Regions from separate parts of the Alkalihalobacillus sp. R86527 genome, predicted to be linked through region 4. Evidence: a T-box and tRNA genes for the amino acid it is inferred to sense, from the RefSeq annotation. Region 4 holds a T-box; the other regions hold tRNA genes.
The links. The T-box of region 4 lies ahead of argS (arginine--tRNA ligase). A T-box ahead of a tRNA ligase gene usually reads a tRNA of that ligase, here a tRNA-Arg.
Positions count from the first base shown of each region.

Region 1: it encodes a tRNA-Arg, which carries the amino acid that the T-box ahead of argS (arginine--tRNA ligase) is inferred to sense. The anticodon was not compared.
Region 2: it encodes a tRNA-Arg, which carries the amino acid that the T-box ahead of argS (arginine--tRNA ligase) is inferred to sense. The anticodon was not compared.
Region 3: it encodes a tRNA-Arg, which carries the amino acid that the T-box ahead of argS (arginine--tRNA ligase) is inferred to sense. The anticodon was not compared.

Region 1 covers NZ_JAXHBW010000001.1:1,265,867-1,273,350, forward strand. The annotation lists gene SJY16_RS06370 (GerMN domain-containing protein) at 26-1,102, shown strand; gene rph (ribonuclease PH) at 1,215-1,973, shown strand; gene SJY16_RS06380 (XTP/dITP diphosphatase) at 1,966-2,559, shown strand; gene SJY16_RS06385 (metallophosphoesterase) at 2,575-3,093, shown strand; tRNA gene SJY16_RS06390 (tRNA-Arg) at 3,447-3,523, shown strand; gene SJY16_RS06395 (tetratricopeptide repeat protein) at 3,788-4,816, shown strand; gene tig (trigger factor) at 5,079-6,371, shown strand; gene clpX (ATP-dependent protease ATP-binding subunit ClpX) at 6,693-7,484, shown strand, end outside.
Region 2 covers NZ_JAXHBW010000001.1:146,561-154,044, reverse strand. The annotation lists gene SJY16_RS00880 (cation:proton antiporter) at 1-779, shown strand, start outside; gene hppD (4-hydroxyphenylpyruvate dioxygenase) at 918-2,036, shown strand; gene SJY16_RS00870 (flavin reductase family protein) at 2,070-2,699, shown strand; gene SJY16_RS00865 (fumarylacetoacetate hydrolase family protein) at 2,705-3,586, shown strand; gene SJY16_RS00860 (homogentisate 1,2-dioxygenase) at 3,607-4,746, shown strand; tRNA gene SJY16_RS00855 (tRNA-Arg) at 4,844-4,919, shown strand; gene SJY16_RS00850 (carboxypeptidase regulatory-like domain-containing protein) at 5,158-7,484, shown strand, end outside.
Region 3 covers NZ_JAXHBW010000001.1:758,898-766,381, forward strand. The annotation lists gene whiA (DNA-binding protein WhiA) at 1-521, shown strand, start outside; gene SJY16_RS03825 (HPr family phosphocarrier protein) at 758-1,012, shown strand; gene clpP (ATP-dependent Clp endopeptidase proteolytic subunit ClpP) at 1,050-1,634, opposite strand; gene SJY16_RS03835 (YhjD family protein) at 1,800-2,186, opposite strand; tRNA gene SJY16_RS03840 (tRNA-Arg) at 2,326-2,404, opposite strand; gene SJY16_RS03845 (hypothetical protein) at 2,473-2,964, shown strand; gene rpoN (RNA polymerase factor sigma-54) at 3,289-4,578, shown strand; gene SJY16_RS03855 (glutaredoxin family protein) at 4,733-4,969, shown strand; gene SJY16_RS03860 (sugar-binding transcriptional regulator) at 5,123-6,151, shown strand; gene gap (type I glyceraldehyde-3-phosphate dehydrogenase) at 6,209-7,216, shown strand; gene SJY16_RS03870 (phosphoglycerate kinase) at 7,366-7,484, shown strand, end outside.
Region 4 covers NZ_JAXHBW010000001.1:3,406,940-3,414,423, forward strand. The annotation lists gene argS (arginine--tRNA ligase) at 1-1,390, opposite strand, end outside; T-box leader at 1,436-1,654, opposite strand; gene SJY16_RS17725 (hypothetical protein) at 1,710-1,892, opposite strand; gene SJY16_RS17730 (hypothetical protein) at 2,123-2,437, opposite strand; gene SJY16_RS17735 (YfhE family protein) at 2,597-2,764, shown strand; gene SJY16_RS17740 (N-acetylmuramoyl-L-alanine amidase) at 2,943-3,584, opposite strand; gene SJY16_RS17745 (sigma-70 family RNA polymerase sigma factor) at 3,739-4,302, shown strand; gene SJY16_RS17750 (hypothetical protein) at 4,299-4,937, shown strand; gene SJY16_RS17755 (ABC transporter permease) at 4,983-6,032, opposite strand; gene SJY16_RS17760 (ABC transporter permease subunit) at 6,054-6,908, opposite strand; gene SJY16_RS17765 (hypothetical protein) at 7,076-7,484, shown strand, end outside.

The DNA of each region.
Region 1 (7,484 bases), 2.1 Mb from region 4:
ACAAACCATCTGAGGAGGGATAGCTATGCGTTTACGTGGGGCTATATTCACGATGTTGTTGCTTTTATGTATGATAATCATATCTGGTTGCGGATTTGGATTCGAAAAATCGTTGAAGGAAATTGATCCACCTAAGGTTGATTATGCGAATGAGGGAGAAGCGTTAGATGACAGTGAAGCTGAGGCTCCTGATACGACTGAAGAATCAAAAGATGGAGATTCGGAAGCTTCAACAACTATGTCGAGCAGAGAACTATATTTGTTAGATTCTAATGGAATGGTTGTTCCACAAACAGTGCAACTCCCGGCTGTTGAAGGGGCTGCGAAGCAGGCGCTTGAATACTTAGTCATTGACGGGCCTGTGACAGAGATGCTTCCTAATGGTTTTCAAGCTGTACTACCTGCTGGAACTGTGGTGAAAGGGATCAACCAGGTAGGTGATACGCTAGTAGTGGATTTCTCAGAAGAATTTAAGGATTATGCAGCTGACCACGAAAAGCAACTATTAGAAGCAGTAACGTGGACACTTACTCAATTTGAAGGCGTGAAAAATGTTAAGATTCAAATAAACGGATTCGACCAGACTGAAATGCCAGTGAATGGTACCCCGATTGGTGAGAACGTTAGCAGATCAAATGGTATCAATAATGAAATGGGTAACGTCGTAGATGTTTCGAATAGTTCTGCAGTTACAGTGTATTTCATGGCTCAAAACAATGACTATACGTATTATGTTCCAGTTACAAAGCGTTTAGAGGGTGTGAAAAATGATGTGAATGGCGTGATTACCGGTCTGTTAGAAGGTCCGCCTGTACACTCCGGTTTGTTTAGTCAATTTTCAAAAGACCTCAAACTGTTGGATTCGGTGAATAAGGATGGTTTGTTAACACTTGATTTTAACGAAGCAATATTGACCGGATCAGAAGATAAGGTGTTAGAACAAGAACTGCTAAACAGTCTAGTCCTTTCACTTACTGAGAATGCAGATGTCAAAGAAGTAGCCATTACAGTTGATGGACATGAAGAAGTTTTGGATGAAGCAGGGAATGTTGTTTCTGAGCCGGTCTCAAGGCCAGTAGAGGTTAACAAAGTAGGTTTTTAAAAAAGAATATGATAGGATGAGGGGGCAGGAATACTGCCCTCTTTTTGTTTTGTTTATTGAAAAATAGGGCAAAAGATTCCAATGGATAGGTACGATGAACAGGAGGAAGATTATGAGAGTCGATGGACGTCAACATAATGAAATTCGTAAGATACATATTGAAAAGGATTACGTAAAACACCCAGAAGGTTCTGTCTTAATAACGGTTGGAGATACAAAAGTAATCTGTAATGCTTCGATTGAAGAGAGAGTCCCTCCATTTATGAGAGGTCAGGGGAAAGGTTGGGTAGCTGCAGAGTATGCAATGTTGCCTAGAGCGACTGAGCAGAGAAATATTCGTGAATCTAGTAAAGGGAAAGTTGCTGGACGCACAATGGAGATCCAGCGTTTGATCGGACGTGCGCTTCGGACAGTTATCGACCTTGAAGCACTAGGTGAGCGTACGATCTGGATCGATTGCGATGTGATACAAGCTGATGGTGGAACGCGAACAGCTTCAATCACAGGTGCATTCGTAGCGATGACGCTAGCTATAGAAAAAGGCATGGCAAACAAACAAATCAAGAAAATGCCAATTACAGACTTCCTTGCAGCTACTTCAGTAGGAATCAACACAAACGGAGAGGCTATTCTAGACCTTTGTTATAAAGAAGACTCAACCGCCCAGGTGGATATGAATATCGTTATGACAGGTCAAAGTGAGTTTGTTGAAGTTCAAGGAACAGGTGAAGAAGCAACGTTTACAATGAACCAACTAAACGAAATGCTATCACTTGCTCAGTCTGGTATTGAAGAACTGATACAAAAACAATCAGAAGTAATCGGACCGTTCTCCTCAGAGATCAAAGGAGGTAAGCAAGAGAATGCGTAAGCTTCTTGTCGCTACCAAAAATAAAGGTAAAGTAAAAGAATTTAAACGTCGCTTTGAGACAGACGAATTACAAGTTATATCGCTGTTAGATTTAGATGAAGCACTTGATGTGGAGGAAACAGGGAGCACGTTTGCTGAAAATGCTGTCTTAAAAGCTGAGACGATTATGCGGATCACGAACACAATCGTAATCGCCGATGATTCTGGTCTCGTTATCGATGCACTCGATGGGGATCCAGGCGTTTACTCTGCTAGATATGCAGGACCCGAGAAAGATGATGAAGCGAATATCGATAAGGTTTTATCTGAGCTAAAAAATGTCCCAGATGAGAAGAGAACAGCATCTTTTCAGTGTTTATTAGCAGTTGCGATTCCTGATAAGAAAACAGAAATTTATTCAGGTTCATGCGAAGGTAGAATAGCTCATGAACGATCAGGATATGAAGGGTTTGGTTATGATCCTATCTTTTACCTACCATCTTATCAAAAAACGATGGCTGAACTAACACCAGAAGAAAAAGATGCGATCTCTCACAGAGGGAAAGCATTGGATCGACTTCAAGAAGCGTTTCAAGACTTACTATAGAAGAGGTGATCAGTTATGAAGGTACTCGTTGTAAGTGATAACCATAGTTCTTCAGAAGAACTTGAAAACCTAGTGATAAGACATAAAGATGAAGTTGAGTGCATGGTTCATTGTGGTGACTCTGAATTTGACTTTGACGAAACAATCATGAACTCATTTCCACTCCGTGTCAGAGGGAACTGTGATTTTGATACAAGGTACCCTGAAGATGTGTCGGAAACAGTTGGTGGCAAAAACATATTTGCTACGCATGGACATTTGTACGGCGTGAAGCTGAATTTGATGAATTTAGCATATAGAGCGGAAGAAAACCAAGCAAATCTTGTTTGTTTCGGGCATTCACATGAAGCAACAGTCCATTTTGAAGCGAATATTTTGTTTCTTAACCCAGGAAGTATAAGCTTACCGAGGAAACCGAGGATCAAAACGTATGCGATCGTAGAGTGGATTGAGGATCGCGTACACGTTGTTTTTTATGATGATAACGGAGAGCCTGTCGAAGATCTTTCCAAATCATTTGAGCTAGAATCTTAGGAAAACACAATAACTTTTACTGGCAGATTGTAGAACAGCCTTGAATACCACTTGCTTTTCTGCGAACGAACGCGCGATTCAAGCGGTATTCACTCCTACTAGATTGTGATGTAGCATCCATTTTCTCAAGTTGATTATTTAAGATTCTTGATGAAAAATGATTTAAACCAATCACACATTTATGTAGATTGGAGCGGAAATCCCTCTTACTCATTGTTAAAGGTAAAACAGAAAAACTGCCGAGATTTTCTCGCCAGCTTTTCTGTGTTTTTTCTTATATTCCAGTATTGACTTTAAGCTTCTACTTAGGTATATTTATATTTGTCGCTAGAACAGACAGCTAGTGCAACGATGTCCCAGTAGCTCAGCAGGATAGAGCAACAGCCTTCTAAGCTGTGGGTCGGGAGTTCGAATCTCTCCTGGGACACCATATACATATTCTCAAAGTCTTTTATCTTTCTAGATAGAAGGCTTTTTTTGTTTGTGTCCGAAAGGAAGTGGCAGGTGAGGCGCTTTTCTGTTTCTTATTCTAGGAGTTAGGGTACTTTAATAAGGAATGAAGGGATGAAGCATGGAAACACTCTAGCTTGAGTTTACTTCCTTATACTGATAAACTGTAAGCTAATCGTAGCTGCGCCTTTCCTGCTGAAAACTCTTTTAATAGAGAATATAAGAGAGTGGAGCGAATACGTCTATGGACAAAGAAAAAGATGAAAGGAAAATAGTTTATTTTCCAAACGTGGCAGGTAAACTTGCCGAAAAAGGAATGGCAGCCCTTAAAGATAAGAATATTGATCAGGCACATGAACACTTCAGTCAACTTTTAGAGATTGATCCAGACCACCCACAAGGGCATTTTGGATTGGTTCTAAGCCTTGTGGAACTTGGAGAGTTGACAGAAGCCTCCGAACGTTGTGAAACAATGATGCAACAAGGAATTGGAGACTATTACGACATTTTTCAAGTATACATATCGATTTTGGTTCAGCTTGGAAAGTATCAGAAAGTAGTTACGATGATCGAAGCGGTTCTTCAAGAAAACCAGCTTCCGTCGAACATTGCGGAGTCGCTCTATCAGCTTTTACATTTTAGTAGAAAAATGACTGGCTATGACATCTCTTCAGATGAACAGTATGATGATGTTCAGGATGAAGACGCAGATATGTTGATAAGCTATCTCGAAAGTGAAAAGACGGAAAAGCAGTGGTTAGCAATTCAAAAGCTGAGTAATATCAGTGAAGAAAAATCTATACCTGCATATTTAACATACATAAACGCAACTGGGAAAGATCCACTTCTAAAGAGTCTTGTACTACAAGTATTAAGAGAAAAAAAGCTAGACCAAGAAGTCACCATACATAAGTTTGGGAGAGAAATCTCCGTCAACCCATCAGAGTTGACAGACATCTTTATACAAGATTTCTCTTTAGATGTGAAGAAAAAGCTATCTGACCACGTGGAACAGGAAAATCCTGTCCTATTTGAAATGTGCATGCAAATTTGGTGGCACTATCTATTTGCTATATCTCCATTTGAAGCTGAGCCGAAAAGTAGTTCTGTTTGGGCTGCAGCAGTACATATGGTAGCTTCTGATATCAATGGAGAAAGCTATACAAGTCAGTACATCGGTGGTATTTATGGAGTAAAGCCTTCAGAGTTTGAGGTGCCTGCGGATCGTATTAAGCGAATAGAGAACCAACCATTTTATCGACCTTTCGATTAGAAATAGATGGAAACAGAACCTTTTCGCTTGCGATTCAAAGAAAAAATAGTTAAGCTGTACAATGGTAAAGGCGGTGTGAATCATACTGTATGTATTGAAAAGCACCCGTACTATGTTATAATAAAGTGGTTGCAAACCCATATTTACTAGTAAAAGAGATCGTTTAAAAAAGCCTTCTGGCGCTTTTATACTCCAAAAAGCGTCATCTTTTTTTAAACGCTCGATTAGTGGAAATATATTTATTGTTGGAGGGAATGTGTAAATGACTGCAAATTGGGAAAAGCTTGAAGGTAATCAGGGCGTCCTTACAGTAGAAGTTGAAGCTGGTGAGGTAAATACAGCACTTGATGAGGCATTTAAGAAAGTTGTAAAACAGGTTAATGTACCTGGATTCCGTAAAGGTAAAGTGCCTCGTTCACTATTTGAAAAGCGTTTCGGCGTAGAATCTCTTTATCAAGATGCTCTTGATATTATTCTTCCTAAAGCTTATTCAGAAGCTGTAGAAGAAGCTGGAATCGACCCTGTAGATCGTCCAGAAGTGGACATCGAGCAAATCGAAAAAGATAAGAACCTTATCTTTAAGGCTACTGTTACAGTTAAGCCAGAAGTTAAGCTTGGTGAATACAAAGGACTTGAAGTAGAAGAAGAAGACACTACAGTAACAGATGAAGATGTTGAAGCTGAACTTAAAGGCATTCAAGAAAAGCATGCTGAACTAGTAGTAGTTGAAGATGGCGAGATCCAAGAAGGTGACACTGCGATCATCGACTTCGAAGGCTTCCTTGGTGAAGAACCATTTGAAGGTGGAAAAGGTGAGAACTACTCTCTAGAAGTAGGTTCTAACACATTTATCCCTGGTTTCGAAGAACAGCTAGTAGGTGAGAAAGCAGGAGCTGAGAAGGAAGTAACCGTTACTTTCCCTGAAGAGTATCATGCTGAAAACCTTGCTGGACAAGAAGCTACTTTCAAAGTGAAAGTTCATGACATCAAGCGTAAAGAGCTTCCTGAGCTAGATGATGAGTTCGCTAAAGATGTAAACGAAGAAGTAGCATCTCTTGATGAACTGAAAAAGACTACAAAAGAAAACCTTGAAAAGCAAAAAGCTGAAGATGCTGATATGAAAAAGAAAGATACGTTGATCGAAAAAGCAGCTGAAAACAGTGAAATCGATCTTCCATCTGCTATGGTTGACTCTGAAGTTGATCGTATGCTTCAAGAATTTGAGCAACGTCTACAACAACAGGGCATGAACCTTGAGATGTACTATCAGTTCTCAGGTCAAGATGAAAAAGCACTTCGCGAACAAATGCAAGAAGACGGTGAAAAGCGTGTACGCACAAACCTAACTCTTGAAGCGATTGCTGATGCAGAAAACATCGAAGTTTCTGAGGAAGAAGTTAACGAAGAGCTTGCTAAGATGGCGGCTATGTACAACATGGAAGAAGAACAAATTCGTCAAATGCTAGCAATGCAAGGCGGCGACGCTGCACTTAAAGGTGATCTTCGCGTACGTAAAGCAATCGACGTATTGGTAGACAACAGCAAAAAAGCTTAATAAATCTTATTCAATGAAACAAGGCGCTTTTATGCGCCTTGTTTCTTACACAAATATGTTGTAATGAAAACATATAATTTAGATAAACATAGTAGTAGGACAATTACTCGATACATATTAAGTCTCCTAAGAGTCGTTTTGCTTCATAACCTTTTGCGTTATATGATACAATTTCAATACATAATCAGGGTTGAAAAACCATTGGTGAATGCCCGTTAGGATTGCTAATGAAGTGATCGCCATTTCTACAAACGAAATAGCAGAGACCTTTGCAATTTCACTATTCGGATTTCATCGAGATCAACGGTTAGGGGTGATTTCATGTTTAAATTTAACGATGAAAAAGGGCAACTTAAATGTTCCTTCTGTGGTAAGACACAGGATCAAGTTCGTAAACTAGTTGCAGGTCCAGGTGTTTACATTTGCGACGAATGTATTGAGCTTTGTACTGAGATCGTAGAGGAAGAGCTTGGAACTGAAGAAGAGGTTGATTTTAAAGAAGTACCAAAACCTCATGAGATTTGTCAGATTCTTGATGATTACGTTATTGGTCAAGAAAAGGCTAAGAAATCACTTTCAGTAGCTGTTTACAACCATTACAAGCGTATCAATGCTTCATCTAAATCTGATGAGGTAGAACTTTCTAAGAGTAACATTGCTCTTATAGGTCCTACTGGTAGTGGTAAAACACTTCTAGCTCAGACTCTTGCAAGAATCTTGAACGTTCCTTTTGCAATTGCTGATGCAACGTCTCTAACAGAAGCTGGTTACGTTGGGGAAGATGTTGAAAACATCCTTCTGAAACTAATTCAGGCTGCAGATTACGATGTTGAAAAAGCAGAAAAAGGTATTATTTATATTGATGAAATTGATAAGGTTGCTCGTAAATCCGAGAACCCATCGATTACTCGTGATGTATCTGGTGAAGGTGTACAGCAGGCACTGCTTAAAATTCTTGAAGGTACGACTGCAAGTGTTCCTCCACAAGGTGGACGTAAGCATCCTCATCAAGAATTCATTCAAATCGATACAACGAACATCCTCTTTATTTGCGGGGGAGCGTTTGATGGAATCGAACAGATTATTAAACGTCGACTCGGTAAGAAAGTAATT
Region 2 (7,484 bases), 3.3 Mb from region 4:
CGAAAGATCCTAAAATTGCTGATGTGGTGGAAGGTGAATCGATGGTTAATGATGGAACAAGCATCGTTCTTTTCACCATATTCGCTGGTATGGTGATAGAGGGCCATTCGTTCTCCATCAGTTCTTTTATCTATGATTTCATTCTCGTATCGATTGGTGGAGTAGCAATAGGGGCGATATTTAGTTATCTCGTATGTCGAGCGATCCACTTGACCCATCAGAGACAATATCAGGTCATGTTAAGTATCGTTCTTGCTTATGGAAGTTTCTATGTAGCGGAAGCTCTTGAAGTCTCCGGTGTCCTTGCTGTCGTAGCAGCTGGGATCGTTCTATCCTATGAGCTTGATCGATTAATCAAAGAATCACATTATCGAGACTACTTAAACAGCTTTTGGGAAGTTGTTGAACCGAGTATTCTAGCGTTAATTTTTCTACTAATCGGTATTGAAGCGACGAATTATTTGGTGATCGACCAATGGCTATTTGTCACAGTTGTGTTTTTAGCTTCAGTCGTCATTCGATTCTTTGTTTTAGCAGGGATTGTGAACATGTTCAAGGCATGGCGCAACGAATTTAATTGGAAAGACATCTCACTTGTAACATGGTCTGGCATAAGAGGAACGATGTCTGTCGCATTATTACTTAGTTTAGAGTCTGATAAAGCGTCTTTAGATAGCAATATTCTCTCGATCACGTTTGGAGCGGTAATGTTATCTCTTATTATTCAAAGCATGACGATCTATCCACTCTCACATCTATTTGAAAAGAAAAAGGGATGAAGTTAGAGAAGAATCGACATCAAGTCATCACTCACACCAATACAGGAAAGCGTTATGGCTTTAATAGATACTCTTGAAAGGTTAGGGAAAAAGATTTACGTTTAAGCTGGTTGACTAACAAATATTGGAGGGATTTACGTGCAGGAACAAACGTTGAATAATAGCCAGCAGGATACCGCAGATTTTTTCCCGGTGCATGATGTCGATTATCTTGAACTTTATGTCGGTAATGCTAAGCAATCAAGTCATTATTTTTGTAAGGCATTCGGATTTAAACCAGTAGCTTATTCAGGGCTTGAAACTGGGGATCGCGAGAAAGTATCCTATGTGCTTCAACAGAATAATATTCGACTCGTTCTAACAGGCGCTCTTTCAAATAATCACCCAATTGCAGATTTTGTCAAGCTTCACGGAGATGGAGTGAAGGATATTGCTCTTACTGTGGAGAATGTTGAAAAGGCTTACAAAGAAGCTTCGGAGCGTGGAGCGATCGAGCTTAGTCCTCCTAAAGAATACAATGATGAATTTGGGAAAGTAAAAGTCGCTGTTATTGGTACATATGGCGACACGATCCATACTTTGGTGGAACGTAAAGACTATGAAGGTGTCTTTATGCCAGGATTTAAACAATTTGAAGGGGATATTCCTTCTGAAACAACAGGACTCCTCGGCGTCGATCATTGCGTAGGGAATGTGGAATCGATGGAAGAATGGGTTTCCTACTATGAGAATGTAATGGGCTTCAAACAGATGATTCACTTTGATGATGATGATATTAGCACAGAATATTCCGCTTTAATGTCGAAAGTGATGCATAATGGTGGTCGAATTAAATTCCCAATCAATGAGCCAGCAAATGGTAAGAAGAAGTCTCAGATTCAGGAATACTTAGATTACTATAATGGCCCTGGTGTGCAGCATATTGCTGTGTTAACGAATGACATCGTAACAACAGTAGGGAAATTAAGAGATGCGGGAGTTGAATTTCTTGAAGCGCCCGATAATTACTACGATGTACTAACTGATCGTGTGGGTGAAATTGATGAAGAAATCGACAAACTACGCGAACTGAAAATATTAGTGGATCGAGATGATGAAGGCTATCTCCTTCAAATTTTCACGAAGCCTGTTGTCGATCGTCCAACTCTTTTCATTGAAATCATCCAACGTAAAGGTGCAAAAGGATTCGGTGAGGGTAACTTCAAGGCTTTGTTTCAGGCAATTGAGCGAGAACAGGAACGAAGAGGCAACTTATAATCACGACAAAATGATGGTAAAGGAGTTGCCGATATGAAAGTTCAACCAGATTCTCTTGCATGGAAAGATGCATACAAATTACTGATTGGTTCGGTTCTTCCTCGTCCGATCGCATTTGTATCTAGCATGGATCATAGCGGACGAGTGAATCTAGCGCCATTTAGTTTTTTTACCGGAATATGTGCGGACCCTATGATGGTATGTTTCGCCCCTATGCGTAAAGCAGGAGAGGGTGATAAGAAAGATACGCTTATCAATATAGAAGAAACAAAAGAGTTCGTCATCAACATAGTAGGTGAACGTATCGTTGAGCCGATGAACGAATGTGCGACACCCTTTGCTCACGGAACAGACGAATTTCTAGAAGCGGGATTAACAAAGGTCGAAAGTGCTTGTATCACACCACCAAGGGTGAAAGAGAGTGATGTGCAGCTTGAGTGTGTGCTCGATCAAATTGTTGAATTTGGTGATCATGAAGGAGCAGGCAGTCTTGTAATCGGAAAAGTAGTTATGGTTCATGTACGTGATGAGTTGTATGAGGACGGAAAGATTAATACTAAACTGCTGAAACCTGTCGGACGACTTGCAGGGCAGGAATATACGAGAGCTACCACGGATACATTTGCGTTAGAAAGAAAAACAACGGCTGAAGGAAAGAGCTGAGGACTTTGAAGTTCGTCACGTATGAAAGACAAGGTCAAGAACATGCAGGTATTTTAACAGATGGGAAAGTGTACAACCTAAACCGAGCTTCTAAGGGAACAATGCCAGGTGATCTTCTAGAGTTAATTAAAGGAAACTATGCGATTGAGGAATTGCAGTTAGATGAAGGGCATGATCTTTCTCAGGTGAAGCTAAAAGCACCACTTCCTCGTCCAGCAAGCATTAGAGACTTTTATGCTTTTGAAGAACATGTTGTTACAGCTAGAGGGAAAAGAGGTCTGGATGTCGTGCCCGAATGGTATGAGTTTCCGGTCTTCTATTTTACGAACCATCACGCTGTAAAGGGTCCAGAGGATTCTATTTCTCCTCCTCGAGGCTGTGAAAAACTAGACTATGAACTCGAAATTGCTTGTGTCATAGGTGAAAAAGGTAGAAATATAAAAGCTAATGAAGCAAAGGATTATATATTCGGATACATGATCATGAACGATTGGAGTGCGCGTGATATTCAAGCGAAGGAGATGAAGGTGGGGCTTGGACCTGCGAAGGGGAAAGACTTTGCAACATCGTTTGGGCCTTATCTCGTTACGCCTGATGAAATACCACTGCATGACAACCAACTAGATTTAAGTATGGAAGCAATTGTGAACGGTGAGCAATATTCCGTGGGAAATGTGAAAGACATGTACTATTCATTTGGGGAATTGATTGAACGAGCTTCGAAAGATGTCACGCTGTATCCAGGAGAAGTGATTGGATCAGGTACAGTAGGCAGTGGGTGTATTCTTGAACAATATGGACGTGAATGGTTAAAGCCTGGTGATCGAGTGGAACTCTCCATTACTCATCTTGGCAGCCTTATTAATGTTGTTGGAGAGGAGGAGTAAGAGTGGCTTATTACCAGAAGATGGGGGAGCTTCCTCATAAACGGCATACGATGTTTAAGAAAGAGGATGGATCGCTTTATAGAGAACAGGTAATGGGTACAAAAGGATTCTCGGGTATTCAATCCATTCTCTATCATCATCATTTTCCTACAGCGGTGAAGGAAGCAAGTTACCTAAAGGATGCTATACCCGAGTATGAGAAGCAAGGTGCCTTACAACATCGTCATTTCCGTACGGCAGCATACGACAAAAAGGGGGATGCTGTTGTCGATAGATGTTATTTCCTGGGGAATGAGGATGTGTTGATCGGAGTTGTAAATCCCATTGAAACAATGAATTACTTTTATCGTAACGGAGACGGAGATGAGTTATTCTTCGTTCATCATGGGACTGGTAAAATCGAAACAATGTTTGGTGAGATTACCTATGAACCTGGTGACTACATTTTGATTCCTATTGGCACCATTTACCGTGTGATTCCTGAAGATGATCAGAATCGATGGCTAGTGATCGAAGCAACTAGCGCGATCACAACGCCTAGGCGGTATCGTAACGAGTATGGTCAGTTGATGGAACATAGTCCTTTCTGTGAGAGGGATATTAGGGGACCGGAACGTCTTACTACGTATGATGAGAAAGGTGAATTTGAAGTTGTGACAAAAGCACGTGGCAGCTTACATCGGCATGTTTTTGATCATCACCCTTTGGATGTGGTCGGGTGGGATGGATACCTTTATCCATGGAAGTTCAACATAAGTGACTTTGAACCGATAACGGGTCGCATCCACCAGCCACCGCCTGTCCATCAAACGTTCGAGGGAAATAACTTTGTTGTTTGTTCATTTGTGCCAAGGTTATATGACTACCATCCAGAGTCGATTCCAGCACCATATTTTCATAGTAATGTCGACAGTGATGAAGTGCTTTATTATGTTGAGGGAAACTTTATGAGTCGTAAAGGGATTGAAGAGGCTTCTATCACCTTGCACCCATCTGGTATTCCTCATGGTCCTCATCCAGGTAAGATCGAAGGAAGCATCGGCAAAAAAGAAACGCTCGAGCTTGCTGTTATGATCGATACATTCAGACCGCTCAAAACCATCGAGCAGGCGAAAGAGTACGAGGATGAAGCATACATGAAAAGTTGGGTTACAGAGTAAATGATCAATTGGGGGAAACGAACGGAAGGCGCGGCTAAAGAATAGCCGCGCTATTACTTTTCTTACATGGACTTTTATTGTATAATAAATACCATTCGGCCCCGTAGCTCAGGGGATAGAGCAACGGTTTCCTAAACCGCAGGTCGGAGGTTCGATTCCTCTCGGGGCCACCAAATTCGATAAGGTTATTTTCGTGAAACATATAAATGTATAAAAAAGCACGCGATTATCATGTAAATGGATCGCGTGCTTTTTTATGTATTTATTGTTTTTTGGGCTACATACGTAAAAAAATAGGCTTATTCGAAATGAAAATAAATGGAAATAACCCCTTGTTATAGGTAGAACAACTATTACAACTTGATAGTAAGGAACATAAGTCTATAAGAGTAACTATAAGGAGGGGGAAAAGTGTCTTTTCCTAATGATATACAATATAGCCCGATTCCATTAGGCACGGGTGTTTATTTCGATGTGACGGGTGATCAATCACCCACGGCTGTAGATCTTGTTGGAAATCAGTCGAATCCATCATTTGCAATGGCTTACGATGGGACGAATGTTTATTTCCGATTACGTTTAAGGGAAGATCCACGAAACAGAAAAAAGACGGGCTTTCAGAATTTTTCATGGGGTGTTCTGTTCAATACAGGAGGTGCTCCCGGGACTTACCAATGGCTATTGGCAGTTGATGGCTTAGATGAAGAGCTTGTATTAATTCAAAACACGGTAGAAGAAGTAAACTCCTGGAACGATCCTGCTGAAGGTACAAATGGAAAAGGAAATCCTAATTATTCTAGGCCAATTATTAATTACGACGTTGCAAGAGTAAAGCCTGCGAATACGAGATTTGGTAACGATGATAACGTATTCTTGGATTTCTTTATTCCAGCTAATATTTTGTTCGACTATCTTAATATTACAGACCAAACGCCATTAAAATTGATTTCGTATACCGCGACTAATTCTAATAATTACAATAAAGACTCTTTGAGAGTAAGTGAAGGATTTCAGTTTACCGATGCCTTTTCAGATCCTATAACAGTGGATGATACAAATGTGAAGGCGAGTTTAGAATTGAGGAAAGAGATTGTTAGCGGTCCCGCTAGTGTATCAGCGGGTGAAGAAGTTTCATTTACTGCACAATTAATTGTTGAGAACACAGGAGGAAGCGAAGCAACAAATGTCAGTCTATATGACCTGATTCAATTCGATATACTCAATACTTTTAGTATAACAAGCAAAACAAAAGGAAACGCAAACTTTAGTTCTAGACGGAAAACGCTCTGTTGGGGAATTGGGAATATAGCGCCAGGTGCGTCTGCCGTGTTGGAGTTCGAAGTTAGTGGGTTCTTTAATGAAGCTGGTGTTCAAACGTGGGAGACTGCAAGCGTTACTGGAAACGACAATAATACAGGAGATCGATTGCAAACGGACCCAATAACGAGCACGATAACCGTTACAGTAAACGGGGGCGTTGTTGGTATTGTAAGCGATCAGTTCACAGGGTTTCCTGTATCGGATGCCAATGTTGAGTTGAAAGATGGCGCAACCACAATCGCAACGACCACTACGAATGCTAACGGGGAATACAGTTTTACCGGTATAACACCAGATACGTATACAATCGAATATTCAAAGGTTAATTACATTACCACTATTGCCGCCGTTACGATTAATGCAGGTGATATTACAAGAAAAGATGTATTTTTGACAGAGCTTCCAGGTAGTATATCTGGTACTGTTTTAAACTCAGTTGGTGGTCCAATCAATAATGCAACGATACTGTTAGTAGACACGGCGGGTAATATCGTTGGTACACAGACAACAGACGCTACTGGAGCCTATTCGTTCCCCTCCGTTATAGCTGGGCAATATTCACTAAATGTCACTGCAACTAATTTTCAATCTGACGCAGTTGGGGTGACGGTTGCAGCAAATGATGCTTCAACTGTTAATTTTGTTCTTGAACCTAATCCTGGAACGGTACAGGGTGAAGTAAGGAATGAAGATGGCGATCCGATCAATGGTGCGTTAGTTGAAGTCTTGAACTTAGCTGGTTCTGTTATTAGTACAGCAACGACGAATGTGTCGGGAGTCTACACGATCGATGAACTAGCGCCAGGAGATTATAAAATTAGATTTAGTAAGTCATTATTCACTACCCAGGTTCTTGGCTTTAATTTAGAAGCCGGCGAAACGGAAGTTCTGAATGGTACGTTACAAGAAAATCCTGGGACATTGACTGGAACGATCACAGATGCAACGACTTCAGCTCCACTGCCAGGTACGACCATCCAGGTAACGAATGGCCTTGGAGTTACTGTAGCAACTTCTACGACAGACCTTAACGGAGAATATACGATCGAAATGCTAGCGCCGGGATTTTATACGGTAACGTTTGTAGCACCAGGGTATGGCTCGCAAACCGTAGGGGCGAAAATTCAATCTGAGCAAACAACTACGTTAGATGTTCCGTTAGAGCAGCTCGTAGGTGCAATTTCAGGAACAATCACGGATACGCTTGGCAATCCGGTTGCCGGTTCTGTCATCGAAATTTTCTCGAACAACGTACTTGTAGCTTCCACAACAACTGATAGTAATGGAAACTATATCATTAACAATCTTATTCCAGGCGCATATTCCATTACTGCTTCGAATAATGGATTCTCCTCGGAAACGGTAGGGGCTTCGGTCATTGTTAATGAAACATCTACCGCTGATGTAACGTTAACTCC
Region 3 (7,484 bases), 2.6 Mb from region 4:
CAGAAACCTCCTACCATTTAGAGATATTTTCGATGTATGAAGAGCATACCGAGTCGTTGTGTGAGCTTATGAATCAGTTCGATCTGAATGCCAAAATGCTCGAGCGGAAAAAAGGATATATCGTTTATATTAAAGAAGGCGAAAAAATCACAGAGTTTTTAAGTGTAGTAGGTGCTCACCAGGCGCTACTGTACTTTGAAGACGTACGAATTATGAAAGATATGCGAAACTCAGTTAATCGTATCGTGAATTGTGAGACCGCCAATTTAAATAAAACAGTTGGTGCTGCATTCCGACAGGTGGAAAACATTCGATTTATTCAGAATGAAGTTGGGTTAGAAATCCTTCCTGATAAATTAAGAGAAATTGCTGAACTAAGAGTTAAGCACCAGGATGTAACCCTTAAGGAACTTGGAGAAATGTTAACTGGAGGTGCGATCAGTAAGTCTGGAATCAATCATAGGCTGCGTAAGATCGACCAGTTAGCTGAAAAGCTCCGTGCAGGGAAACCAATAACATAAGCGTTAGAAAAGAAAAGCCTGCGCGAGTGGTGCGGGCTTGATTTTCTATAAGGCGTCTTGATTCTACTTAAACATAAAAATATCCATGAAGTTTATAATTCAAATTAAATGGAATCCTGTTGAGAGAATCTGAATAAATGAATAAAGAAGGGCATATACTTATTTTTTTTCATTATTTAAGATAGCGCTTTCTTACAAGAGAATAAAGGCTTTATGAATTAAGGAGGAATGGAAAAGTGGTTCAAAAAGAAGTTGTTGTTACGTTAGAAACAGGATTACAAGCAAGACCTGCCGCACTTTTTGTACAAGAGGCAAATCGATATAACTCCGATATCTTTCTTGAAAAAGACGGTAAAAAAGTTAATGCGAAGAGTATTATGGGGATCATGAGTCTTGCAGTAGGCTCTGGCTCTTCTGTTGTGATTACAGTTGATGGAAATGATGAAGAGGAAGCTGTATCCTCTCTCATTGAGTTCATTCAAAAAGATTAAAGAAAAAAGGTTGCCGTGACGGCAACCTTTTTGTTTACTATGCTTTTTTCTCCATAACTTCATCGATCAAGCCGTATTCTTTCGCTTCATTTGCTTCCATGAAACGGTCACGATCAGTATCTCGGTCGATTGTGTCTAGAGGTTGACCAGTACGCTCTGCAAGAATTTTGTTAAGCTTCTCACGCATTTGGATAATACGCTTCGCATGGATTTCAATATCAGAAGCTTGACCTTGCGTACCACCTAGTGGTTGGTGAATCATTACTTCACTGTTTGGAAGAGCATAACGTTTACCTGGCTCACCAGCCGCAAGTAGGAATGCTCCCATTGATGCAGCCATTCCGATACAGATGGTAGACACTTTTGGTTTAATGAATTGCATTGTATCGTAGATTGCCATTCCAGCTGTGATTGATCCACCTGGGCTATTGATGTAAAGAGAGATATCTTTGTCTGGATCTTCTGCAGCAAGGAAAAGAAGCTGTGCTACGACTGCGTTAGAAACGTTGTCGTCGATTGCCGTTCCAAGCATAATAATGCGGTCCTTAAGAAGACGAGAGTAGATGTCATAAGCTCTTTCACCGCGGTTTGTTTGTTCGATAACCGTTGGAATTAATACCATTAAAAATTCCTCCCTTATATTCATTCAAATATGTAGTTGCTGTAAGTTCATCATACCGAAAAGGTCAATATAGGTCAAATAAAGTGCTGTTCTTTTTAACCATTTATTTTGAAGCTACTCATTAGCTGCTTCTACATACCTCCATTTTCCCCGCTATCACTCGTTTTAAACAGAACGAACCTGTCTTTTTTTAAATCGATGATCAGTTAAAAAGTAGCCTGCAATTCTTCTCTCAACTAGGTTTCTAATTTGGACTGATGTATACCGATATGTTTGGTTGTATCCGCGACAGTAGACTAGATAAACGACCATATCTTCCTTAGTATCCTGAACTGAAGCAGTGATGTTTTGCCTATGAAGAACTGACTTTGCATCCTTTAGGTCTGTTGAAGCTAGAGAAAAAGCCTGGTTGATCAGTTCCAAATAAGGGCGTGGAAGCTTCATCTTAGAGTGATTAATCCATGCAGCATCGAGTTCCAGTACCTTTTTAACATAAGGAAGCAATAAATAATCCCGAACAGCACTTGCTTCCTCTTTATTTAATCGGAACATGATCTTCACCGCCTATAAGAACATATGTTTGATATTACAATACTATGAGACGAATGAGACGTCAAGAACCCACTCGTTCCGATTGGTTGAAGACGCAAAAAATCCCCTTCCAGATGAAAGGGGATTAGAATTATGTAATTGGTGCGCCCGGAGGGATTCGAACCCCCGACAGACGTGGTACCGGAAACCACCGCTCTATCCTACTGAGCTACGGGCGCATATGTTGAGCGCAAGGATTATTATACGTGAACGGTATTTTTTTTGCAAGGTGATTTTTTGGTTGAAAGTGACAAACACTAAGGCTATAAATATGGTGAAAGTAGGGGTTTTGTTGAAGGTAAAACGTGAAGAAAGTAAGTCATTAAGTGATGCGATCGATCGTATTACTGAGGGACTTGAGAAGGTCGTTGAATTGTACAATGAATCAGAAGAAGACGAGCCATTGATTCAATTTGAACCTAAAGTGATAGAAACCATTGAGAATGCGAAGAAGGTGTACGGAACTCAGGTCGTTACGACAAAGCTGAATAACGTTGTGAAAGAGATGCTTAGTTGGTTGGATCTTGAAGAAGAAAAACAAGTCAAAAAAAAGAGTGAACCTTGTCCACTCTTGAAAATTAGAGATTATTGCTTCTTAACGGGCTTGTCATTTTCTCGGTCAACTGGTTTTTTGCTTGCTCCATTCATCGTATGCTTTAAGCCTGAATGCATACCAGAAGCGCATAACCCTAGCCAGAGTCCAATTAAAAAGGCTTTTTTGAAATCCGGGTCAATATAAATATAGCTCATGACGATTCCTACCCCAACTGAAAGCAAAGGAAGAAACCTAGCCGGAAAACCAAACACCTTAAAAAGTTGGACAATTCCAATGATGATTGGAAGCAAAGCAATACCATATACAGTTAAATCCATGGTTTTTGCCTCCTTTTTTTCTCTCTGTATAGCAGTGTATGTCGAATCATAGGGGATTGAGTGGGCGCATTGCTTATTTTTATGAAAAGGAGGCACATAACTTGGTAAATGATTGAAAATTCAGGTCATTATCGTTTTCCTCATACCATAAGCTGAATCAATATAGTATGATAAAGGTGGAGGGATTGCGATGGAATTAGGATTAATACAAAAACAGACAACGCAACTCGTAATGACAACTCAATTGCGTCAGGCAATAGCCATTCTTCAATATTCGACTATAGAGTTGATGGAATATATTAAAGAAGAGGCGCTTGAGAATCCTCTTATTGAACTCCAGACGCCGTCATGGGAAGCAGGCATTCGTTTGAAAAACTCATACGGGGGCGAACGCACTGATCCGCTAGACTATGTAGCAGAACGAGGAAAAAGTTTGAACGATGAGCTCCATGAACAAGTGCGATGTTTGAATCTATCGCATCACCAAGCAAAGGTTATCCATTATTTGATAGATAATATAGATGAAACTGGATACTTACTAACTCGCGATCAAGAGGTTATCTCACAGTTTCGATTGACTGATCGTGAATTTGAAGATGCCGTTCATGTATTGCAATCACTTGAGCCAGGAATTGGTGGCCGTAATTTAGGGGAGTGTCTTTGTTTACAGATTCATTCCACTTCGCCTATCGATATGCTTGCTCGTAAGCTTGCAAGAGAAAATTTGAAAGCGCTAGCACAAAGGAAGTTTCGAGAGCTTTCAAAAGAATATCAAGTGAACCTTGAGGATATTCAATTAGCATCGGATGTTATCGCTAGGCTAGATCCAAGGCCAGGGTTAAAGTGGTATACGGATAAAACACATTACGTTGCCCCGGACATCATTATTCAAGAGAATGATGGAACATACACGATTAAATTACTAGATGATGATTTGCCCTCTATGAAAATAAGCAAAGCCTACCAATCGTTTGAAAAAGGCGAAGTAGCTCATTATATAAGAGGTAAATATCAGCAAGTCAACTGGCTGATAAAGAGTATTGAACAGCGGAAACAAACGCTACGCTCGATTATGGAGGTATTCATAGCGCGTCAAAGTCCCTTTCTTCAAACGGGACTCAGCGAACTGAAGCCATTCACGCTTAAGGAAGTAGCTATTGAAGCAGGTGTGCATGAATCAACAGTCAGTCGAGCGATCAAGAACAAGTATGTTCAAACTCCTCATGGTCTATTTGCATTAAAAGAGTTGTTTACTTCACGTTTAGCTGGAGAAACAGATGGTGGAACATCATCCTCTAGTGTGAAAATATTGATAAAAGAGTTTATTGAACAAGAAGATAAGAAGAAGCCACTGTCCGATCAGAAAATCGTGGAGGCTCTTCATATACAAAAAGGTATCAAGGTATCGAGACGAACAATCGCGAAATATCGTGAAGAATTAAACATACCTGGCTCATCAATGAGGAAACGTTTTTTATAGGCATTCGTCCGCAGGAAAGTAAGCATTCAAATTCCTAAGGTATAGGGAGAATATAGACTAGGGTGTTTCTACAAGGTAACAGCTGCAACGCAGCTGTTTCTTTGCGTGGTTTATTTGTGAAAGGTTAGAATGGTATTGGAAAGGGGTTTAAGTAATGAGTAAAACGGTTATGTTATACACGAAAGAGACGTGCCCTCTTTGTGATGAAGCTTATTCGATTCTTGAGGATCTTCAAACTGAAGTGGATTTCACGATCGAATCAGTAGATATCTATCAGAACGATGCATTGCTTGAGAAGTTTATGGTGATGATTCCGGTAGTTGAAGTAGATGGTGAAATCGTAGATTATGGCCGAATATCAAGAAAAAATATAAGAAAACGCTTACTTTAAAATTTTCAGTATAACATAGTTGCCCATGTAGTTGGCAACTGCTACAATGAAATTTGTAAGACGTTCTTTTTTTGATTCAGGTGGGACTGAAAATGTCTGACCGGGACATAATACGTCTCATGAAGAAAAAAAGGACTGCAGGGGAGACGAACAATGCGCTCATTACTCGCACTTCAACAAAAACTATTACCAGACCTTCTAGAAGTCATGAACAAGCGTTACCGTGTTCTCAGGCAACTGAGACTCACGCAGCCTATTGGACGTAGAAGTCTAGCGAACAATCTGGATATAACAGAAAGAGTTCTTAGGAGTGAAGTGACTTTCCTGAAAGATCAAGGTTTGCTTGATATGTCGATTCAGGGCATGCAGCTTACTGAGGAGGGTGAGCAACTATTAATGGAGCTCGAACCTGTTATGAACGAAGTTTCTGGTCTTGATAACTTGGAAGAACAGTTAAAAGACAAACTTGGTATTCCAGAAGTACTTATTGTACCCGGTGATAGCGATGTGACTCCCTGGGTAAAGAAAGAGATGGGCAGAGCCGCTGTGGGACGCCTCAAAAGGTTTCAGCTTCAAAGTAAGGTTATAGCTGTTACTGGCGGTACCACACTCGCGAGTGTTGCTGATATGATGATTCCCTCTCCAGATATGGATGGAACATTATTCGTACCGGCACGTGGTGGTCTTGGCGAACAGGTTGAAAACCAGGCTAACACAATTTGCGCGAAGATGGCACGAAAAGCCCATACAGATTATCGTTTGCTTCATGTTCCAGATCAACTTAGTGAAGAAGCATACCAGTCATTAATCGAAGAGCCAGGCGTCAAGGAAATCCTTGAGATTATCAAATCTGCCAGTATTGTGGTTCATGGGATTGGAGATGCTAAAACAATGGCTGTGCGGCGTAAATCAACAAGTGAGGTTTTAGAGAAAATCGAACAAAACCAAGCTGTTGCGGAGGCGTTTGGATACTATTTCAACCAATCCGGAGATGTTGTACACAAAGTGAAAACCATTGGACTACAGTTAGAAGATTTAGAACGAAGTGAGCTGGTTATTGCGGTTGCAGGTGGCCATTCAAAAGCAAATGCGATTGAGGCTTATCTGAAAACTGGCATTCAAAGCATCCTCGTCACTGATGAGGGAGCAGCAAAAGCGTTACTAGAGGGAAATTCCCTTTAATAAATAAAATTATAAGATACCTCGGGAAACGAGGAACATTCAAGGAGGAATTATACAATGGCAACAAAAGTAGGTATTAACGGTTTTGGACGTATCGGACGTAACGTATTTCGTGCAGCACTTAATAACCCAAATGTAGAAGTCGTAGCAGTTAACGACCTTACAGATGCAAACATGCTTGCACACCTTCTAAAATACGATACAATTCACGGTGAACTTAACGTTGAAGTTGAAGTTAACGGTGAGAACCTTGTAGTTAACGGTTCAGAAATCAAAGTTCTTTCTGAGCGCGACCCTGCACAACTTGGTTGGGGAGACCTTGGAGTAGATGTAGTTGTTGAATCTACTGGTCGCTTCACAAACCGTGAAGACGCTGCTAAGCACCTTGAAGCAGGCGCTAAAAAAGTTGTCATCTCTGCTCCAGCTAAGAACGAAGATATCACAGTTGTTCTTGGTGTTAACGAAGACAAGTACGATGCAGAAAATCATCACGTACTTTCAAACGCTTCATGTACAACTAACTGTCTAGCACCAGTTGCTAAAGTATTGAACGACAAGTTCGGTATTAAGCGTGGTCTTATGACAACAGTTCACTCTTACACGAACGATCAGCAAATTCTTGATCTTCCACATAAAGATTATCGTCGTGCTCGTGCAGCTGCTGAAAACATCATTCCAACATCAACAGGCGCTGCTAAAGCAGTATCTCTAGTACTTCCTGAGCTTGACGGTAAGTTGAATGGTATGGCTATGCGTGTACCAACTCCTAACGTATCAATCGTAGACTTAGTAGCAGAGCTTGATGCAGACGTTACAGTTGATGACGTTAACGCTGCTCTAAAAGAAGCTGCTGAAGGTGACCTTAAAGGATACCTTGGTTACAGCGAAGAGCCACTAGTATCAAAAGATTACAACGGTAACCCTCATTCTTCAATCGTAGATGCAATTTCTACAATGAACATTGATGGTAATATGGTTAAAGTTGTTTCTTGGTACGACAACGAGTGGGGTTATTCTAGCCGTGTAGTAGATCTAGTCGACTACATTGCATCAAAAGGGCTATAATAGGAATTGTGAATAGTGGGGGAGGAAGTCAGGAGCCTTCCTCCTTTTCCATTGGTTTTTTTAGCTCTGTTTTAGGATAAATAATCAGTACGCCACATTTTATGTGAGTATTTTATCCTCATTAAAACGTGCAAAGGAGGAATCCCCGTATGAACAAGAAATCGATTCGTGACGTAGCTTTGCAAGGTAAAACGGTATTTTGCCGCGTTGATTTCAACGTACCTATGGATAAGGGTAACGTCACAGATGAAACACGCATTAAAGCAGC
Region 4 (7,484 bases):
CTTTGCGTAAGATCGAACATGCTCTAGCATTCGTATATTGAACGTATGGGCCTGTTTCTCCTTCTACTCTCAGCATGCTCTCAAGTGAGAAGTCGATATCATTACGACGATCATTCTTTAAATCATGGAACATAACTGCTCCTACGCCAACATGTTGTGCAATGATATCTTTATTTATAAGAGAAGGATTTTTTGTTTCGATATTTACTTTAGCAAGTTGAATCGCTTCCTCTAGCACTTCTTCAAGGAGGACAACCTTCCCCTTCCTCGTAGACATCTTTTTACCATCCTTTAACATCATTCCAAACGAAATATGATGCATGTGATCTGCCCAATTAAACTCTAGCTTCTTCAATACCTCAATCAATTGTTTAAAATGTAACCTTTGTTCATTTCCTACTACGTATAATGACTGACTGAATCCAAATGTTTCATAACGGTAGATCGCTGCAGCCAAATCACGCGTCGCATACAATGTCGCTCCATCTTTCTTCTTTATCAAACATGGAGGAAGGTTATCATCATCCATTTCTACGACGAGAGCCCCTTCAGACTCTTGTAGCAATCCTTTGTCATCGAGTAGATGTACAACGCGATCCATTTTATCATTGTAGAATGCTTCTCCGTTCGTTGAATCAAAAGATATATCCATCAGTTCATAGATGCGATTAAACTCTTGTAAGGATTCTTCCCTGAACCACTTCCATAACGTTACCGCCTGCTGACCGCCATCTTCAAGACGCTTAAACCAACTTCTTCCTTCGTCTTCTAGCGTAGCGTCTTTTTCTATTTCTTCATGAAATTTAATATAAAGTGCTAGCAATTCTTTAATTGTATTCTGGCGAACTTTGGCTTCATCGCCCCACTTTAAATATGCAGCGATCAACTTACCGAACTGCGTTCCCCAATCACCAAGATGATTGATTCGTATCGGTTCATATCCTATCTTGGCTAAAATTAATGCTAAAGAATTTCCTATAACAGTTGAACGTAGATGCCCCATCGAAAACGGCTTAGCAATATTCGGAGAAGACATGTCGATTGGAACCTTCCCACCTTCACCAACTTCGCTTGTTCCGTATGTTTCTCCGCTCTCCAAAACCTCACCAATCACTGTGGAAGAAGCCTCTTTTTTTTCTAAGTATAGATTAATGTAGGCTCCAACAGGCTCACATTTTTCAAACAGAGGATGTGTGATTTTCACAGCTAATTCTTGAGCAATTTGCTGAGGAGATCGCCTCATTATTTTGGCAAGATCAAAACACGGAAAGGCAAAATCTCCATAACTTTCTTGGCTTGGTTTTTCAATACGTTTGATGATGTTCTCGTATTCAACCTTCTTCTCAATCGCATGATACAGTTCATTTGCAAAGACACCTTTATAATCCAAATCAAATCCTCCTCCTTAAGTAAACAAAAAAACTCCGCCTCTACGATTAGAGACGGAGTTTTCCGCGGTACCACTCTTATTGCCTGGTTACGACCACCAGTGCCAACTTTTATTCCGTAACGGGGAAAACCGACCATTCCTACTTCTATTTGTTCAGAACAGTATCTTGAAAGTCCGGTTCATGCATGCCTCGGCTCCAGGCTCACACCGTCCCCGGATCGCTTATCCCTTAACAAACACTACTCTCTTTCGCATAGACGTTTTTATATTACTATTCAGTATAGCCAAACCATGCAAGAAATCAATATGTTTTTGATAATTATCCCGAATGTTGTTCCTGTCGTTCTGCATCGGATAATCCTTCTTCGTAAGCTTCACGGTAAATAGAGGTCATATACATATAAATAAGCTGTCTTACTTTAGGTTCAACGTTGACGACTTCTAAGTGCTTCATACATCGATCGACGGCGAGCTTTTCTTTTTGAGAGTTTCTAATCGTCATCGTAAGAACCACCTTCCGATTTAATTAACTTAATTATACATTACTTAAACAACAAGAAACCATACATTCGACATAACTTATCATAACCTTCATCAAAATGATACAAAAGCCCAGCAGTCTCCATCTTTCATCTGAGTCTTTTCTCATATGCTTCTTTTATTCAACTTCTTCTCACTATACAACTATTGAACGTTATAGATACAAAAAGAACGAGAATGTGCCCTCAGAGCTCATTCCCGTTCCACTTTTTCCATTTCTTCGATCTTCGGTTCTTTTGAACCGTGCCACGCATAAGCCACGTTGTACAATTCACCTTCATTAACTAAATTCCACGTGAGTTCATCTTCCACAACAAGCTTTTTCGCTTCACCTTCACCCTCTGGTTGAACAAACACATAGTATTCGTGATGCTCGCTTTCTTTACTTATGATCTCACCTCGTTCAATGTGCTCTTCATGAACATACGTATACTTTCCTAGCAGAAGAGCTCCAACTATTATGAGTAAACTTCCTATTATTAGATTGGTTAATTTCTTTCGGTTCATAGTTCCTCCAATTTATTAGACGACATTCATTTACTAATAAGTTACCACAAAACTTGGTTTGATAACAAAATTAGACTTATATGTTTAACACAAATTCTCACAGGGTACCGATTATTATAAGCCGATAGTTACTTTATACTTACAAGGAGGAATAGCATTATGGCTAAGAACTCTCAATATCAACCGATACACGAAAAAGGTTTTGAATTAAGTGATGCACAAGAAGTCGCATACGCTAAGGAATTTAAGAAAGCAGATATCGCCGGTGGCGTTCGCAAAACGAAAGTAAAACGAGCTAAAAACGAAAATCCTGATTTATTAAAATAAGAACGACGAAAGAGTCATGCATCTTGCATGACTCTTTTGTATTATAGAGAATGTTGATTTCCGCTCCAAACATTCATGATGACAACAGTACAAAATAACATTATAAAAAGAGAAAACCTTAAACTTTCTTATGAGAATGCAAAGGGACTTCCTGACTTCTTCTTGATCTAAAAGTCTTTTAATCCTCCTGCTTGATGATTGCATCATATCCTTTCGCTTTTAATTCGTTACAAAGCCTTAGTGCATGATTCTTTTCTTGAAACGCGCCTGCTTGCACCACATATCTTGACTGCTTCATAAACTTTATAGCAGAAAGTGCGACTGACTCAGCGAGCTTTAAACGAAAGGAATGCGTATGAAGTCTTGCCATGTCATCAATAGAATCTAAGAAACCGTATTCAACTATAATCGTCTCAACTGAACCGGTTAAGCGGTGCATATAGTAATAATCGCGGTTGTCACTTCCCTTCCTTGAGAATATTCGTCGTAAAGGCATACCCGCTTCCTTTAAAGCATGACCTGCTGCTGTAGCAAGCTTTCCATCTGAATAGATGGAATGAATGACTTCTGCACCTTTTCCTCCCCCTGCATTGAAATGATTGCTGATACAAATTGATCCCCCTGAACTTTTGACCTTATTTGTACGATTACTAGGAGTTAAACCCTTATCTTCCGTCCTTGTTAGCATCGTTTGAATTCCTAGATTCTTAAGAAACAACTGCTGATGCAATGATACCTCTAATGTCCAATCCTTTTCTTTTATTCCTTTCGCACATGCACCAGGATCTGTTCCTCCATGTCCTGCATCGATAATAATCATTTGTCATCTCTCCTCATTCTTTTTTTCCTTCCTCAATATATCGATTTAAAAAAGGAAAAAGGGGCACCTCTGTAAAAATACTTATAAATACATGCAACCTTTGGTAATAAATACCGTCTTTAAAAGAAAAAAGGATTTTAAAAGGGCTGATAAGATGAATGAAATCGATCTTAACTTAATAAAGCAAAAAGAAATTTCTTCATATACAACTGTCCAAAAAACACAGCTAATTGAAAAGCTTATGTCGCAATTTGGTGAATCCATCCTTAGACTTTCTTATACTTACGTAAAGGATTGGGGCAAAGCGGAGGACATCGTTCAAGAGGTTTTTCTCACCTGCTTCCTCAAACTTGATACATATCGTGGAGAAGCTTCCTTGAAAAATTGGCTCTATCGAATTGCGGTTAATCGCTGTCATGATTACGTGCGAAGCTGGTCATTTAGAAACATCGTCCCTAGTACAATGCTTAAGTTAATGAAATCCCATGATTCGTCTCCAGAGTTATTACTCGTACAAAATGAAGAATCCTTAAAATTACGTAATGAAATATTGAAGCTTCCTATTAAATACCGTGAATCATTTATCCTTTTCTATCATGAGGATTTATCGATTAAAGAAATTAGCCACCTTCTCGATACAAAAGAAGCTACGATTAAATCTCGTCTGCATCGCGCCCGACGCCTGCTTGAATCCAGCCTGGGTGGAGAAAGTGAGTGAACGAAAGCATGGAAACAAAAGATATGAAAAAACAGGTGAAAAGTGCAATGTTCCAGAAAGAACATTTTACTGAAGCAAAAAAAGAAAAAATGCTCGAAAACATTCTTATCCAGCACTATTCCAGACGCCCTAGAAAGAAGAGCATGGTACTAGAATGGGTAGGAATCGCAGCTTGTCTCTTATTACTTGTTACAACAACTTTTCAATTAACTGGAACAGAAATGTGGTTTCCTACGAACAATAACTCTGCCGAAGAAGAACGTGATTCACCATCTATTAACGCTGCATATATGAAACGCTCTACAGAAATAGCCAAGCGAGACACGGATATTCTTAATGTCACTTATTTCGCTAAAGGAAGGACCCTTCATTTAGAACTGATGGTACCTGAGACGATGTCAGAAGCGAAGATGAAAGAATCTGCTAAAATCTATCTGAAGTTATTATCCCATCTCTACATTGAGGAATATAACGGTCTTGGCGATCTATGGCGCTTCTACTCAGTCGATATTCTCATCACAGCCGAAAACGAATACGTTATACAAAATTATTTTGGGGACAACCAGGATTCAATTTTATTGAAAGGGACGAAAGCAAGAGAAGACACAAGCATCGACTGGCTATCAACAAACTAATAACGCTCAATACCAAAAGCACAACCTTAAAGGTTGTGCTTTTGGCTATCTGTTGACAGCTTTTCGTTCTTCAAATTTCTGATCCTCTTGCTTGATAAAATAAAACGAACTAGCTGAAACCTTCCTCACATCAGTTACACATGCCTTTTCTTTTCTTCTTCGCTTTATTACTGCCTGTCGATCTAAAGTCTGCTTATATCCTTCAAGAGCAATATTCACTGAGAAGATAACGAGCACAAAGAAAAGGATCGGGATAAGAGGGATCCATGTATTATACGGGAGAAATTCATATGTAGATCCAATTAGACCTGACCACTCAGAGGAGACGGAACGATATTCATCTCCTAACGTTGGATCAGGAGAAAAAAGTGTCCCTCCAAAGAATAATTTCAATAATCCGAGATGGAGCAATAGAATGAACACGTTGTTCAACTGTTGTAGGAATATAATCGTCAACCTTGGCCACAAATGAGGTAAGATGTGCCTGAATAGTATACTCATCCTAGAACCACCAAGAATTCTAGCACCTTCGATATAGCTCTTCTGCCATAACGAGTTCGTTTCATTCGATATAAGTACGGTGGTTGTTGGGACAGCGACAGCAGTTAATATAATCACTTCAAAAATGGCTCGTTCCCAGAAGTTATATTGAAATGTGCCCTCCATCCCATTCTCCATTAATACTCCTCGTAAAATAAAATAACTCAATAAAGAAATCGGGATATACTGCATAGCGTCAACCAATCCAGACGTTACTCTAGATGTTTTCTTTGTGAATGTCCCCGAGATTACTCCTGCTACAAACGACAGTGATAGCCTCATACATGCTATTAGAATTGCGATTCCAATTGTGTATTTGGCACCGATTATGATTTGATGAAAGAGGTGATAGCCTAACTTATCCGTACCAAAGGGTTGTACTTGTTTAGGTGTTAATGGAGCTTTATCGATTAAATTTCCATCCTCATTATAGAGCATAAAGGTTTGCGGAATTTCGTCATCATAGACGACAGTATAGTAAACACTCCCTCCAAAGAGTAGTAATAGAATAAGCATCCCAATAAGAAACATTGGATTTTTAAGAACAGTTCGCATCTCTTATCCCCCCTCTCATAATTACAATGCCTCTGCTTTTGAAACGCGTTCTGCAAGTAGCTGGTAGAGTGCTAGTATGATAAAAATCGGCACAAAAAGAAGAAGTGCGCTAGCCGTAAATATTTCAGGATTCGGATGCCGATAAATAAACCGGATGATTCCATTCAAATTAAAAACGTATTCCATAATGAATAAATTCGAAAGTGCAAACCAAACGATTGATTTGGAATGAAAATAAATTGGTAATAAGGCATTTCGAAACATATGTATAAACACGAGTGCAGTACCAGTTAACCCTTTCGTTTTAGCCAGTTCGATATATGGCTTTTCTGCTTCTTCTTCAAAAACATGTAGCATAATTCGATAGAACAGTAAGGCTGGCAAAATCGATAGGACGAGTATAGGTAACGTGTAAATTCGTTCATAAGAAACAATATCTACAAGAAGAATGCTTGTCTTCTTATAGAACCAAATCACGCCAATCTGAACACATGCAATAATAAAAATATCTGGTAACGATTCAAACAAAAATGATATGCGCTTTATGATTCGTTGAAATGGTCTTGGGAGCATAATCGTGATATAAGCTGCACCAAGCCCTACTAAGAAAGCTACTAGTAAAGCGCTAAACAACAAAACCAAGGAGTAGGTCAAATATGTAAAAAGCTCAGGAAATAAAGCATAATGATTATTTCCTATTCTAAACGTGAGTTCTTTATAGTGAATAAGCTTCTGTATCGTAGCTATCAACCGATCCACATAACCTCCAATATCAAGCTTCATGCCATTAAATAAACCCGGAAGTGCACCAAGCAACAAAACTCCAATTAATGAAGCTAAGAATTTCACCCCAATACGGTAGACCCCTCTACTCATGTCAATCCCCTTTCTTACTCTGTAAATTTCTCCCTTTCACTCTTGTAGACGTAAGCTATTCTCAAAGGTTTCAGGATGAAATGATGAAATTTCAATTTCTCTCAGTGATGAATCCTAATAATGGTGAATAGGTTGATAAAAGTAGCTTTATGAGAGGAGGAAATTCTATGAACAGCTCACTTGAGATGATTCGGAATATAAATGGAATAAAAGCTCTCAAGAGTCATTTCACTACCCTCATCGAACAAGATAATAAGCTTGCTGCCTCACATGTAAACAGTGAGGAAGTTTCATTTCCAACGCTTTATATCCTTTCATCTTTAATAACTACAAATCATTTAACAAAGTATTTATCAGACAGAAATAAGGTTGCACTCGCACTACGAAAAGATATCCTAGCCAAAGAACGTTCTCCCGCTACACCGTTCCCATACTCGATATGTGAAACCCCTCAACTCATTCAATCTGTTTTAAGGTGGATCGTGGACACAGGTGCACAAGAAAACTTGAATTCCAAATACCGCTTTGTGTTAGATCGTTCTGCAGGGTTATTAACAACCATTTATCATGATCCTT